2 regions of the Polaromonas sp. P3_B4 genome follow, and region 1 is predicted to be linked to the other one. Evidence: riboswitches for the same ligand, from Rfam matches in the RefSeq annotation. Region 1 holds a riboswitch; the other holds the start of a gene.
The links. Region 1 has a riboswitch for S-adenosylhomocysteine ahead of ahcY (adenosylhomocysteinase). Riboswitches for the same ligand answer to the same signal wherever they lie in the genome.
Positions count from the first base shown of each region.

Region 2: it holds a riboswitch for S-adenosylhomocysteine, as region 1 does, so the genes downstream of both, metH (methionine synthase) here and ahcY (adenosylhomocysteinase) in region 1, are expected to answer to the same signal.

Region 1 is NZ_JBFUGQ010000002.1:204,527-211,701, forward strand. Features, by position in the region: gene AC1DVV_RS17815 (Bug family tripartite tricarboxylate transporter substrate binding protein) at 62-1,033, shown strand; gene AC1DVV_RS17820 (TetR/AcrR family transcriptional regulator) at 1,147-1,722, opposite strand; gene AC1DVV_RS17825 (MFS transporter) at 1,829-3,076, shown strand; gene AC1DVV_RS17830 (HAD-IIB family hydrolase) at 3,192-4,013, opposite strand; gene AC1DVV_RS17835 (DUF3592 domain-containing protein) at 4,010-4,441, opposite strand; S-adenosyl-L-homocysteine riboswitch at 4,893-4,965, shown strand; gene ahcY (adenosylhomocysteinase) at 5,069-6,499, shown strand; gene AC1DVV_RS17845 (TlyA family RNA methyltransferase) at 6,647-7,175, shown strand, end outside.
Region 2 is NZ_JBFUGQ010000003.1:103,703-110,877, reverse strand. Features, by position in the region: gene AC1DVV_RS20180 (rhodanese-like domain-containing protein) at 1-88, opposite strand, end outside; gene AC1DVV_RS20175 (homocysteine S-methyltransferase family protein) at 294-1,340, shown strand; gene AC1DVV_RS20170 (Bug family tripartite tricarboxylate transporter substrate binding protein) at 1,585-2,568, shown strand; gene AC1DVV_RS20165 (Crp/Fnr family transcriptional regulator) at 2,639-3,247, opposite strand; S-adenosyl-L-homocysteine riboswitch at 3,341-3,437, shown strand; gene metH (methionine synthase) at 3,453-6,272, shown strand; gene AC1DVV_RS20155 (glycine zipper 2TM domain-containing protein) at 6,486-7,175, shown strand, end outside.

The DNA of each region.
Region 1 (7,175 bases):
CTTGCTGCACGCATGATATGGGCTTCAAGCCGCCATACTTTCAGGATCAGGAGATACACCGATGCAACGCCGCCCTTTACTGCAGATCACCGCCGCCCTGGCCATTTCCCTTGCCGGCGCGTGGGGTGCGGCCCATGCGCAAAATTTCCCGGTCAAACCGATCAAGCTGATCATCGCCTTCCCGGCGGGCGGGCCCACCGACATCACCATGCGTTCGCTGGCCGACAATGCCTCGAAGATTCTGGGCCAGACGGTGATCGTTGAGAACAAGCCCGGCGCGGGCGGCACCCTGCCGGCCCAGCAACTGCAAAGCGCGCAGGCCGACGGCTACACGCTGGCGCAGATTCCGCTGGGCGTGTTCCGCCTTGGCTACACCACCAAGATCAACTGGGACCCGGTCAAGGACATCAGCTACGTGATCAACGTGACCGGCTACGCCTTCGGCATCGTGGTGCCGGCCGACAGCCCTTTCAAGACCTGGGCCGACTTTGTCGCCTATGCGAAGGCCAACCCCGGCAAGCTGACCTACGGCTCGACGGGCACACTCACCAGCCCGCACCTGACGACCGAACTCATCGCGCAAAAAGCGGGCATCACATTGCAGCACGTGCCCTACAAAGGCAGCGCCGACCTGATGCTGGCGCTCGTCAGCGGCCAGCTGATGGCAGGCGCCGACAGCACCGGTTTTGCGCCGCAGGTCGAGGCGGGCAAGCTGCGCGTGCTCAATACCTGGGGCGAGAAGCGGCTCGACAAATTCCCGAACGCACCCACCCTGAAAGAGCTGGGCTATGACATCGTGCAGAACTCGCCCTTCGGGATAGGCGCGCCCAAAGGCACGCCGCCCGAAGTGGTCAAGCGCCTGCACGACGCCTTCAAGAAAGCAATGGAAGAACCCAGCTACGTCGCGGCGCTGGGCCGCTACGACATGCTGCCCAACTACCTGAGCTCGGCCGACTACACCAAGTTTGCGCAAGACACCGTTGGGCGGGAGAAGGTGCTGATCGATAAGTTAGGCCTCGCCAAGCCCAACTAAAAGTAGGCACACCCCTATCGGGATTCACTTCGTGTAATCCCTTTTCCCCTTGCAGGGGACGAGGCTGGCGGCCCGGCGAAGCCGGTTCCGCGGCCTCCTGGGCTTCTTCGGGTCTATTTGCTGACCGGGTTTGCCAAGGCAAACAATTCGTCGGCTAACTGTTCCGCCAACGCGGGCTCGACGCCGGCGCCAAAAATCAAACGGTAGATGATGGGGGCCATCATGTGGTCCAGCACCTGCTGCACGGTGGGTGTGGCGTCGCCGCGGGCCTGGGCGCGTTTGACCAGAACCGTGGCTTCGTTGCGGCGGTTTTTCAGGCAATTGGTTTCTTCTGATCCCGCCAGCGCGGCAGCGGCCTTCAGCAGTGAGGCATTGCCTGGCTTGTTGAGGTGGTTGATCAGTTCCTTGGCCCAGGCCGTGAGTTCGGCTTTCAGGTCGCCCGTCTCAGGCAGGGGGCGGTTCGGGTCCAGCCGCTGCTGGGCGGTTTCGCCGAGCAGGCCGTTCACGTCGCCCCAGCGCCGGTAAATGCTGGAAGCACTCACGCCGGCGCGCTCGGCCACGGCCGGCACGGTGACTTTGTCGCGGCCCTCCTGGGCAATCAGTTCTTCCAGCGCCTTGCGCACCACGATTTGCACCTGGGCGCTGCGTCCGCCGGGGCGTTTGTTCTGGGGCGTTTGGAGGGTGCTCATCAGGGCGAATTCTAGCCTAAAAGCAACGATGTTTGCGTTAATTTTTGAACGGGTATAGAATTTGCAAACGCGAATAAATTAGCTTTAAGAAAGTTGAGCGTTCCCCATGGCTACCCCTGCTGCTCCCGCCGATCCCTCATTGCAACCATCCCGCCCGACGGCGGCCCACTGGCAACTGCCGCCCGCAGCCGCCTTCCCCCTGCTGGCGATCCTGTTGTTCGCGTTCTTCGTGGCGGGCAGTGCGCCGTCGCCGCTGTTCGTCGTCTTCCAGCAGCAGTGGGGCTTTTCCCCTGCGCTGCTGACGGTGGCGTTTGCGATTTACGCGATTGCGCTGCTGGCCTCGCTGCTGGTGGCTGGCTCACTGTCTGACCACATCGGCCGGCGGCCTGTGGTGTTTACCGCCTTGCTGCTGCAGGCCGGCGCGATGCTGACTTTTTTGCTGGCCGGGAGCATCAACGGCATCATTGCTGCGCGCATCGTGCAGGGCATCGCCACCGGAATGGTCGGCGGCGCGCTGACGGCGGCGGTGGTGGAGGCCGCCCCCGCTGCGCAAAAACGCCTGGGCGCGATGATCGGCAGCGTCTCGCCGCTGGCGGGCTTGGCCGTGGGCGCGCTGCTCACCGGTATCGCCGTCAAGTTCACCTTGCACCCGGTGCCGCTGGTGTTTGGCGTGCTGGTCGCCATCTGCGTGGTGGGTGCGGTGGCCACGCTGTTCCTGCCCGAAAGCGTCACGCCGCGCCCCGGCGCGCTGGCTTCGCTGGTGCCGCGCATCTCGGTGCCGGTGCAGGCGCGCGCCGAATTTGTGCGCGGCGTGCCGACAATGCTGGCGGTGTGGTCGCTTGCGGGCCTGTACCTGTCGCTGGTGCCTTCCGTGCTGCAGCAAATCTTTGGCATCCACGACGGCATCGTTAACGGCCTGGCCATTGCGGCCTTCTTCGGCCTGGGCGCTGCTTCGCCGACTTTGTTGAGGCGCTTTTCGCCCGTGCGCATGAGCGCCATCGGCATGAGCTTGCTTGCCGTGGGCGCAGGTCTGGTGGTCCTGTCGCTGGTCACCCGTTCCGTGGCGCTGTTTTTCGCGGGGACGGCGCTGGCCGGTTTCGGCGGCGGCTCGGCTTTCTCCGCGCAGGTGCAGACGCTGGCGCCGATGGCACAGCCGCACCAGCGGGCGGAGTTGTTTTCTGCGCTGTACGCCATCAGCTACCTGGCCTTCAGCGTGCCCGCCATGCTGGCAGGCCGCTTGATCGCACCGTTGGGCCTGCCTGCTACGGTAGAGGGTTATGCCGCGCTGGTTCTGGCGGTAGCGGCTCTCGGCGCCTGGTTGCGCTGGGGCTCAGTGCGCCGCCAATATAGCTAACCCCTGCTGACGCTCACTTCGTGTAGCGTCCCCTCCCCTTCAGGGGACGGTGCCTGCGGCCGGGCAAAGCCCGATCCGCGGCACCCGCTGAGGTAACGCGGGGCAGCCGCGGTTGTTAATCCAGTAAAGCGCGCGCCATTTCGGTGAAACCTGCGCCGCGCTCGCCCTGGGTGACATAGCGCGGCAGGTGCGCCAGCTGCGGCACAAAGCGCGCGATGTTGGCCACACCCACGCTGTTGGCAAAGGTCTTGAACATCAGCTGGTCGTTGGTCGAATCGCCCACATAGACCCATTGATCCATCTCGGCGTCCAGGTCGCGCTGCCAGAGCTGCCGGACTATCCAGCGCGCGCCTTCGAGCTTGTTGTGGTTGCCATACCAGCCGTTGATGTGGATGCTGCTGACGGTGGCGTGCATGCCCTCGCTTTTCATCAGCGCCACCACCGCCGCGATTTGCGCGTCGCTCAGTTGCACAAACTCACTGTGATCGATGGCGATGTCGGTTTCACGGCCCGGCGAGTCGGTGGCGCGGGTGACGCCCGGCATCTCGCGCTCGATGCGCGCCAGCACGGCCTGCATGCGGGCGAAGTTGGCAGCGCGTGTCGCGGAATCCTGTTGGTATATTTTTGATAGCTGATTGCGCAAGACTGGTGCGGCTTGTGGGGCTTTTTTGTCTAAAACCTGCGCCGGCAGCAGCGCCACCGCACCGTTCTCCGCCACGATGGCATCGACCGGCCAGCTTGCCGCGAAGGGCTCACTCCAGCCTACGGGCCGCCCGGTGATGGCTACCACCTTGAGCCCGGCGGCATTCAACGCACCCAAAGCCTCCAGCGCATCGGCGGTGATCGCTCCCTCGGTGGTCAGTGTGTCGTCGATGTCGGTGAAGACGCCGGTGATCTGTGCGCGCTCGGTGAGCGCCCAGGATGTGAGGTCCTTCATCGCTGCTTTCTCAGTATCTCGATGCCCATCAGAACGGCAATGCCTGTGATCAACAAGCCCGCGATCCCCTGGATCCAATCGTTGAACCACAGTTCCCCGGGCTCGAGCACCGCTTCGGAGGCATTTTCGGGATCGTAGCGCACGGCCACCGTGTCGCCTTTCTTGAACGCAGCCTCGAATAGCTCGGACTCTTCCTTCGAAAGGCAGCTGTCCGCCGCGCGCACACGTTGGCCGGTGAAGGTTCGGCCCTGCACCTTGTAGCTATAGGTGGCAAGCTGCTCATAGCAACTGGCTCGCTTGTCGGACGTGGCCTTCACGCTGGACGAAAGTATTTGCGCGCTGCCTGTTTCCCAATCGAGGGTTTGCAAGGCCCGGTATGCCTTTGATGCGAAGCTGGCGCTCATTCCCGCACCCATGATCAGGAACAAGGCACAGTAGACGGGCGCCAGACGGGGGTACATCAGGCCGCCCCGAAGCCTGGATGCCCTACGGAAGAGGGGCGAAAGTGGCGGGCTGCGGACTCTTGCATGGTGAAATTCTCGCATGGTGTGGGCCCCCACGGTCGCTCACTGCGTGTAGCTCCCTGCCCCCTCGAGGGGGCCGCCCGCCTGCGGCCCGGCAAAGCCGAAAAATTGGCACACCCCTATCGGGCTCACTGCGTGTAGCCCTTTTCCCCTTGCAGGGGACTGAGCCTGCGGCCCGGCAAAGCCGGTTCCGCGGCCCATGCGGGTTGAAGCGTTCTTTGGGCGCGATCGGTGATGGCGTATTTCACCAGCGGGGGCCGAGGGTCCGGCTTCGCCGGCCCCAGGCGCCGCCCCCTTGAGGGGGGAGCAGGCTACACGAAGTGAGCCTGAACGGGGGAGTTCGGTATAATCGTGGCTTCCTGAGGAGCGTTGCAAGCCACACCATGTGGACCAGGCTCAGGACTTCATTGCAACCACGCTCACCCGCAAGTGCTCTCTCAAGCCGGGTGAATGACTGAATTCCCCCGCTGTTTCGAAAGCGCCTTGCCCGTGGCGATTTTGCCCAGTTGACGTTTGAATTTGGAGAACCGTATGAGCGCCGTCCTGAAACCTTCCACCGACTACACCATTGCCGATATTTCGCTTGCCGCCTGGGGCCGCAAGGAACTGAACATCGCGCAAACCGAAATGCCTGGCCTGATGGCCATCCGCGAAGAATTCGCGAAGGCGCAGCCGCTGAAGGGCGCGCGCATCACCGGTTCGCTGCACATGACGATCCAGACCGGCGTGCTGATTGAAACCCTGCAAGCCCTGGGCGCTGAAGTGCGCTGGGCTTCGTGCAATATTTTCTCGACACAAGACCACGCCGCCGCCGCGATTGCCGCCGCCGGCACGCCGGTGTTCGCCATCAAAGGCGAGACCCTGGCCGACTACTGGGACTACACCCACAAGATCTTCGAATTCAGCGGCGCCAAGGGCACGCCTGAAGAAGGTCCCAACATGATCCTGGACGACGGCGGCGACGCGACGCTGCTGATGCACCTGGGCACCAAGGCCGAAAAAGACGCGAGCCTCATTTCCAAGCCCGGCAGCGAAGAAGAAATCTGCCTGTTCAATTCGATCAAGGCCAAGCTGGCGCAAGACCCGACCTGGTACAGCCGCCGCCTGAAAAACATCATCGGCGTGACTGAAGAAACCACCACCGGCGTGTTGCGTTTGAATGAAATGTCGGCCAAGGGCACGCTGGCCTTGCGCGCCATCAACGTGAACGATTCCGTCACCAAGAGCAAGTTCGACAACCTGTACGGCTGCCGCGAATCCCTGGTTGACGCGATCAAGCGCGCCACCGACGTGATGGTCGCCGGCAAGGTCGCACTCGTGGCCGGTTACGGCGACGTGGGCAAGGGCTCCGCACAAGCCTTGCGCGCACTGAGCGCCCAGGTGTGGGTGACCGAGATCGACCCCATCAACGCCCTGCAGGCCGCGATGGAAGGTTACAAGGTCGTGACCATGGAATACGCTGCCGACAAGGCTGACATTTTTGTGTCCGCCACCGGCAACAAGAACGTCATCACTTATGAGCACATGGCGAAGATGAAAGACCAGGCCATCGTCTGCAACATCGGCCATTTCGACAACGAGATCGACGTCGCATCGCTCGAAAAATGCACCTGGGAAGAGATCAAGCCGCAAGTCGACCACGTGATCTTCCCGGACGGCAAGCGCATCATCCTGCTGGCCAAGGGCCGCCTCGTGAACCTCGGTTGCGGCACGGGCCACCCCAGCTTCGTGATGTCTTCGAGCTTTGCGAACCAGACGATCGCCCAGATCGAGCTCTTCACCAAGAAAGATGCGTACGAAGTGGGCAAGGTTTATGTGTTGCCCAAGCATCTTGACGAAAAGGTTGCCCGTTTGCACCTGAAGAAGGTTGGCGCTGTGCTGACTGAACTGAGCGACGAGCAGGCTGCGTACATCGGTGTCAGCAAAGCAGGCCCGTACAAAGCCAACACCTACCGCTACTGATCCCGCGCTACTGCGCGGCCGTGATGCGTCGTTGCGGGTCCCTCCATGAATCCTCACGTACCTCCAGTACGCTCCGGTTCATGGGTCCTCCCGCGCCTAGCCTGACGGCCGCTCGCGACGCGCTGAGCCCTTTTTTTCTGGAACTACATGCGCGCTGACCTATTCCTCGTCGAACACGGCCATGCCGCCACCCGCTCCCAGGCCCAGCGCCTGATTGCGTCGGGTGTGCAGTGGCGTCCTGAAAGCGACGCTGCCTGGAAGAAGGTCGCCAAGAACGGCGACGAGATTCCGCCCGGCGCTGAACTGCAGTTGCTGGACACCACCGAAGCCAAGTACATCTCGCGCGGTGGGCTCAAGCTCGAAGGCGCGCTGAAAGCTACCGGCCTGAAGGTGGATGGCTTGCGCTGCCTTGACGTGGGCCAGTCCACCGGCGGCTTTACCGACTGCCTGCTGCAGCACGGCGCCATGCAGGTGGTGGGCGTCGATGTGGGCCATGGCCAGCTGCACGCCAGCCTGCGTGAAGACCCGCGTGTGGTTTGCGTCGAGGGTCTGAATGCCCGTTCCATGACCGCCGCCGACCTGGTGGCCGGCCATGCAGGCGACAGCGGCGACATGGATTTTCCGGATGACTTCGATGGCGATGGGGATGACGCCGACCTGGATGAAGCGAGCCTGG
Region 2 (7,175 bases), on a different contig from region 1:
ACTCGATCTCCATGCGCACGTCCACAAACAGCGCGTCAGGGTGTGCCTGCAGCCAGGTCCAGGCTTCTTTGGGTTGAAAGTTTTTCATAGTCGGGGCTGATAGTCTAAGCCCCCACGGTCGCTCACTTCGTGTGGCTCCCTGCCCCCGAGGGGGCCGCCCGCCTGTGGCCCGGCAAAGCCGGTTCCACGGCTTATGCTGGCTTGGAGCCTTATCGAACGCAGAATGCCCGGCTGAAAACAGGGGCGCTATCCGCGGGTCCGCTGGAAATGACGCAGCGCCTTAAAATCGGGCCATGAAGCCAATCATCTACACCCGCGGCCAACAACTGCCGGCCATCCTGGAACAGCGTATCGCCATCCTCGACGGTGCGATGGGCACCATGATCCAGCGCTTCAAGCTCAACGAGGCCCAGTACCGCGGCGAACGCTTCAAGGACTTCCACAAGGACGTGAAGGGCAACAACGAGTTGTTGAGCCTGACGCGCCCCGACGTGATCCAGGACATCCATGAGGGCTACCTGGCTGCGGGCGCCGACATGATTGAAACCAATACCTTCGGCGCGACTACCGTGGCGCAGGCCGACTACGACATGGCCGACCTGGCCGTCGAGATGAATTACGAGTCGGCCCGCATCGCCCGTGCCGCGTGCGACAAGTTTTCAACACCCGACAAGCCGCGTTTTGTCGTCGGCGCCCTCGGCCCCACGCCGAAGACGGCCAGCATCAGCCCCGACGTGAACGATCCGGGCGCGCGCAACACCAGCTTCGAGGAGTTGCGCAAGGCCTATTACGAACAGACGGAGGCGCTGGTCAAGGGCGGCAGCGACGTGCTGCTGGTCGAGACCATCTTCGACACGCTCAATGCCAAGGCGGCGCTGTTTGCCATCGATGAGTACTTCGACAACTCCGGCGAGCGCCTGCCCCTGATCATCAGCGGCACCGTGACCGACGCTTCGGGCCGCATCCTGAGCGGACAAACCGTGACGGCCTTCTGGCACAGTGTGCGCCATGCCGCACCACTGGCAGTCGGCCTCAACTGCGCACTGGGCGCCACCCTGATGCGCCCCTACATCCAGGAGCTGGCCCGCGTGGCCGGCGACACCTTCATCAGCTGCTACCCCAATGCCGGCCTGCCCAACCCCATGAGCGACACCGGCTTTGACGAAACACCCGACGTGACGTCCCGCCTGCTGCGCGAGTTTGCCGAGGAAGGCCTTGTCAACATCGTGGGCGGTTGCTGCGGCACCACTCCGGATCACATAGGTGCCATCGCCCATGCGGTTGCGCCGGTCGCCAGCCGCTCCCTGCAGCGCGGCGCCTTCTACAAAGAGGCCGCCTGAGGGCAGCGCTGCCCCGCATCACTTCCGGGTGATGCCGTCGGGTGGCCGAAAAAGCCGGTTCTCAGATGCGCGTGTACTTAATAAGTATGCATATGAGATGACGTGCCCGGCGATGTCCCGAAAAGTCATATTTCGCGGCTATAGTCAGGCCCCTTTGCCGAACCCTGTTTTCATTCTCCGGCGCTGCGCCCTGCAGCGTTGATGGTTCGGCAAAACAACGCAACACAACACAACCAAGGAAATCATGAAGGTGGGTTTATTCATCAAGGCCGCAGCGGCATTCACGTTGGCGATGACGGCTTTCGCAGGCCATGCACAACTGTCGCCCCAAAAACCGGTGACGATCGTCGTGCCCTATCCAGCCGGCGGCCCGCTGGACAACGCTGCGCGCATCCTGGCCGAGAAGCTGCGTCCCCTGCTCAAAACCGAAGTCACGGTTGACAACCGGCCGGGGTCCGGCGGAAACGTGGGTGCGGCCCTCGTCGCCAAGGCACCTGCAGACGGCCATACGCTGGTGATGGGGGCGGTGGCCACCCATGCCATCAACCCATGGCTCTACCCAAACATGCCCTACGACGCATTGAAGGACTTCACGCCCATCACGTTGGTGGCGCGGGTGCCGAACGTGCTGGTCATGAATGCCGAGACGGCCAGGCGGCTGAAAATCAAGGACACCAAGGACCTGATTGCCTACGCACGCAAGAATCCCGGCCGGCTGAACTATGCCTCCGGCGGCAATGGAAGCGCCGGCCACCTCGCGGGCGAGCTGTTTAAAAGCCTGGCCAAGATCAGCGTGGTGCACCTGCCTTCCAGCGGCTCGGCCCAGGCGCAGGCTGGCCTGCTGTCCGGCCAGACCGACCTGATGTTCGACAACCTGGCCTCTGCCAGCGCCAACATCAAGTCGGGCAAGCTGGTCGCTTTTGGCGTGACCACCATCAACCGCTCCAGCAGCTTCACGGAAATTCCGACCATCAATGACGTGTTGCCCGGCTTTCACATCAGCACCTGGTTCGGCATCTTTGGCCCGGCCAACCTCCCCAAAGCCACGGCAGACCAGCTGCAGAGGGCATTCGCCGACGCGCTCAACACGCCCGATACCGCAGAAAAGTTTGCACGCATGAGCGCGACCCCCAGCCCCATGAGCTCTGCCGACTTTGCCTACATGGTGATGAAAGAGCACGCCGATTATGGACGCCTGATCAAGGTCGCCAAAATCAAGCTCGACTAAATCGAAAGGGCGGAAAGGGCGGAAAGGGCGGCTAGCCTGGCGCCTTCCCCGCTTTTCTGCCAGACGGAAATCAGCCCGGCATCAGCCGGTCGATTTCCTGCTGCATGGCTTGTACCAGCTGGCTGTACATCTTGAGTTTTTCGCTGGTGTCGCGCAGCCGTTCGGCGATGCGCAGCGAAACGGCAAACATCAGTTTGGCCGCAGTCACCGGTTGCTCTTCCCCCATTTTTTCAAGCGCTGCGCGCGACAGCACGGCGCAGCTCACGTCGCTGCTGGCAGTGCATGACGCCAGCCGCGCCTGGCCGTCGACCAGGCCCATTTCGCCGATCAGGCTGCCGGGGCCCAGCACCGTGATGGTGACCGGCGTGCGGCGGCTGACCACAATGCTTTCGACAGTGACTTCGCCTTCGAGCAGCAGCACCATATAACCGGTATCGCTCTTGTCGCCTTCGCGGATGAAGGTCGTTCCCTCGGAAATCCTGCGCGGCGTCATGTAGCTGACGACAGTGAAAGCCTCTTCGGGCGTGAGCTGCATCAGGGCGGTTGGTGCAATCAGCAGCCTGGCGGCAAGCTCGGCCGTGCTGGAGCCCTCAATGGCCCGCATGCGGTCTTTGGGACGCATGGACTCGGGCGCATCGGGCGTTCCCCGCTGTTTTCTGCCGAACAGGTTTTCAAACATGGTGGCTCCGGCTATCCCCTGGACTTTTGTTGGTATCTCTTGCCATTGGTGCAAGGATATGGCGCGGGCGGCGTTCAGCCCTTAAAATGATGGTAACCCAAGGAGCGTTGCAGCGAACACAAGCGTTCGTCAGGCTTGGGTTACAGGCGGCGGCTTCCGGCGGCCCCTGCGGCAACGACGCTCACCTTTGCCTCAAGGTGAGTCCGTGTCTGAAACTGAATCTTTGCCCAATGTTCCCCCCATGAAGCTGTCCGGCCTGGAGCCGGTCGCCATCGGCGCGGGCACGCTGTTTGTCAATATTGGCGAACGCACCAACGTCACCGGCTCCAAGGCCTTCGCCCGCATGATCCTCAACGGTGAATACGAGCAGGCGCTGGCCGTGGCCCGCCAGCAGGTCGAAAACGGCGCCCAGATCATCGATATCAACATGGACGAGGCCATGCTGGACAGCCAGGCCGCCATGGTGCGCTTCCTGAACCTGATCGCCAGTGAGCCCGACATCGCGCGTGTGCCCATCATGATCGACAGCTCCAAGTGGAGCGTCATCGAAGCCGGCCTGCGCTGCATCCAGGGCAAGGGAATCGTCAACTCGATCTCGATGAAAGAGGGTCTGGAGCCCTTCAGGCAGCAGGCCAAGCTGCTCAAGCGCTACGGCGCGGCAGCGGTGGTGATGGCTTTTGATGAAAAAGGCCAGGCCGACACCTATGAGCGCAAAGTCGAAATCTGCGAGCGCGCCTACCGCGTGCTGGTCGACGAGCTGGACTTTCCGCCCGAAGACATCATCTTCGACCCGAACATTTTCGCGATCGCCACCGGCATCGAAGAGCACAACAACTACGCGGTCGATTTCATCAACGCCACGCGCTGGATCAAGCAGAACCTGCCGGGCGCCAAGGTCTCTGGCGGCGTGTCCAACGTGTCCTTCAGCTTTCGCGGCAACGACCCGGTGCGTGAAGCCATCCACACCGTGTTCCTGTACCACGCGATCCAGGCGGGCATGGACATGGGCATCGTCAACGCCGGCATGGTCGGCGTGTACGACGACCTGGACCCTGTGCTGCGCGAGCGCGTCGAAGACGTGGTGCTCAACCGCACACCGGTCTACAAGCCGGGCGAGCCTGAGCTCACGCCCAGCGAACGCCTGATTGAAGTGGCCGAGACTGCCAGGAGCGGCGCCAAGGACGACAGCAAGAAGAATGAATGGCGTGCCCTGCCGGTGCGCCAGCGCCTGTCGCATGCGCTGGTCCACGGCATGAACGAGCACATCGTGACTGACACCGAAGAGGTCTACCAGGAGATCCTTGCGGAGGGCGGCCGGCCGCTGCACGTCATCGAAGGCCCGCTGATGGACGGCATGAACATCGTCGGTGACCTGTTCGGCCAGGGCAAGATGTTTTTGCCCCAGGTCGTCAAAAGCGCCCGTGTGATGAAGCAGGCCGTGGCGCACCTGCTGCCCTACATCGAAGCCGAAAAGCTGCTGCTCGAAGCCGCCGGCGGTGACGTCAAGACCAAAGGCAAGATCATCATCGCCACGGTCAAGGGTGATGTGCACGACATTGGCAAGAACATCGTGACGGTGGTCTTGCAGTGCAACAACTTTGAAGTCGTCAACATGGGCGTGATGGTGCCCTGCCATGAAATATTGGCGCGCGCCAAGGTTGAAGGCGCCGACATCGTCGGGCTGTCGGGTCTCATCACCCCCAGCCTGGAAGAAATGCAGTATGTGGCCGCCGAGATGCAAAAGGACGATCATTTCCGCATCAAGAAGATTCCGCTGCTGATAGGCGGCGCCACCACCAGCCGCGTGCACACGGCCGTCAAGATCTCCCCGCACTACGAAGGCCCGGTGGTGTATGTGCCCGATGCGTCACGAAGCGTGAGCGTGGCGCAAAGCCTGCTGTCCGACCAGGCCGCCAGATACATCGAAGAGCTGTATACCGACTACGACAAGGTGCGCACCCAGCACGCCAACAAAAAGCAGGTACCGATGTGGCCGCTGGCCAAGGCCCGCGCCAATCCCACGTCAATGGACTGGGCCCACTACACACCGCCCGTGCCCAAGTTCATTGGCCGCCGCGTGTTCAAGAACTTCGACCTGTCGGAGCTGGCCCAGTACATCGACTGGGGTCCTTTCTTCCAGACCTGGGACCTGGCCGGAGCCTTCCCGGCCATTTTGAAAGACGAGGTGGTGGGCACCGAGGCTGTGCGCGTGTACGCCGACGCGCAGCGCATGCTCAAGCGCCTGATCGAAGGCCGCTGGCTCACCGCCAACGGCGTGATGGCGCTGTACCCCGCCAACAGCGTGGGCGACGACATCGAGATCTACACCGACGAGTCGCGCAGCGAAGTGGCCATGACCTGGTACGGCCTGCGCCAGCAAACCGAAAAAACCGCAATTGACGGCGTGATGCGCCCCAGCCGTTGCCTGGCTGATTTTGTCGCACCCAAGGTACTTGCTCCTGAATTGATAGCTGCTCGCGCTGAATATGCGGGCGCTGCGGGAAAAAACATCTCAAAAATTCCGGACTACATCGGTCTTTTTGCCGTCACGGCAGGCATTGGCGCCGAGAAAAAGGAAAAGTACTTCCTGGATGACCACGACGATTATTCGTCCATCATGCTCAAGGCGCTGGCTGACCGCCTGGCCGAAGCGTTTGCCGAAAGCCTGCACCAGCGCGTACGCAAGGATTTGTGGGGCTATGTGCCGGCCGAGTCACTGGACAGCGAAGCCTTGATCGCCGAAAAATACCAGGGCATACGCCCGGCGCCAGGTTATCCGGCCTGCCCGGACCACAGCGTCAAGAAAGAAATGTTCGAGTTGCTCAAGGCCGAAGAGGTCGGCATGGCGCTGACCGAAAGCCTGGCCATGACACCGGCGGCCAGTGTGAGCGGCTTTTATCTGAGCCACCCGCAAAGCGCCTACTTCAACGTCGGCAAGATCGGCGACGACCAGCTGCAGGACCTGGCCAAGCGGCGCGGCCTGAAGGCCGGCGAGTTGCAGCGCCTGCTGGCACCGAATCTCTGAAAAGCCGTTCACGGTGCGGTGCAAACCGTGAACAGTTTTCAGGGCTGCCGTTGCAATTCGCGTTTACGGCGACTTTGCCGGAAAATAACCTGCGTTTACATAAATACACAGCCGCCTGCCAAAGCGTGTTTACCTTCGCGGCATGGGAAACGTTGAACAACCATAGATGAACTCCCGCCACGGGACCGATTGATTTCACCAGAGGGAATTGCCATGAACACATCCACCGAAACTCTTCAGCCGGGCCAGCAGGCCCCGTCGGCCAGCAAGCCCTTGTGGGCCGCCGTCGGCATACTGGGAGTGGCCGTTCTGGCCATGGGCGGCACCATGATTTACCAGATGCGCAACCCGGTCACGGCGACGCCGGTGGCACTCGCAGCACCGCAAGCCGCGCCGCTAGTGGCGCCGCCCATGGCCGCGGCCAGCAATGCGGCGGACGACATGGCTGAAAAGCCGGTTGCCGCACCCGCCAAGCCCGCGCCCGTGCCGACCAAGAAAGTGGTCAAGCCGACACCAAAACCGGCACCCGCCCCGAGTTATGCGGGCATTTCGCCCGCGCCGGCCCCTTACCCTGCACCGGTCGCCGTAGCGCCGGCGCCTGTGTGCCATGTGTGCGGCGCGGTGGAATCGGTGACGCCGGTTGAGCGCTCCACCAAGCCGGCCGGCCCTGGCGTAGGTGCTGTGGCGGGTGGCGTGCTGGGCGCCGTGCTCGGTAACCAGGTCGGCCATGGCGGTGGGCGTACGGCAGCCACCATCCTGGGTGCGGTGGGTGGCGGTTTCGCCGGCAACGCCATCGAAGGGCATGTTCGCAAGGAAACGGTTTACCAGGTCGGCGTGCGCATGGAAGACGGTTCTCACCGCCTGGTAGAAGTTGCCCAAGCTCCCAGTGTTGGCAGCCGCGTG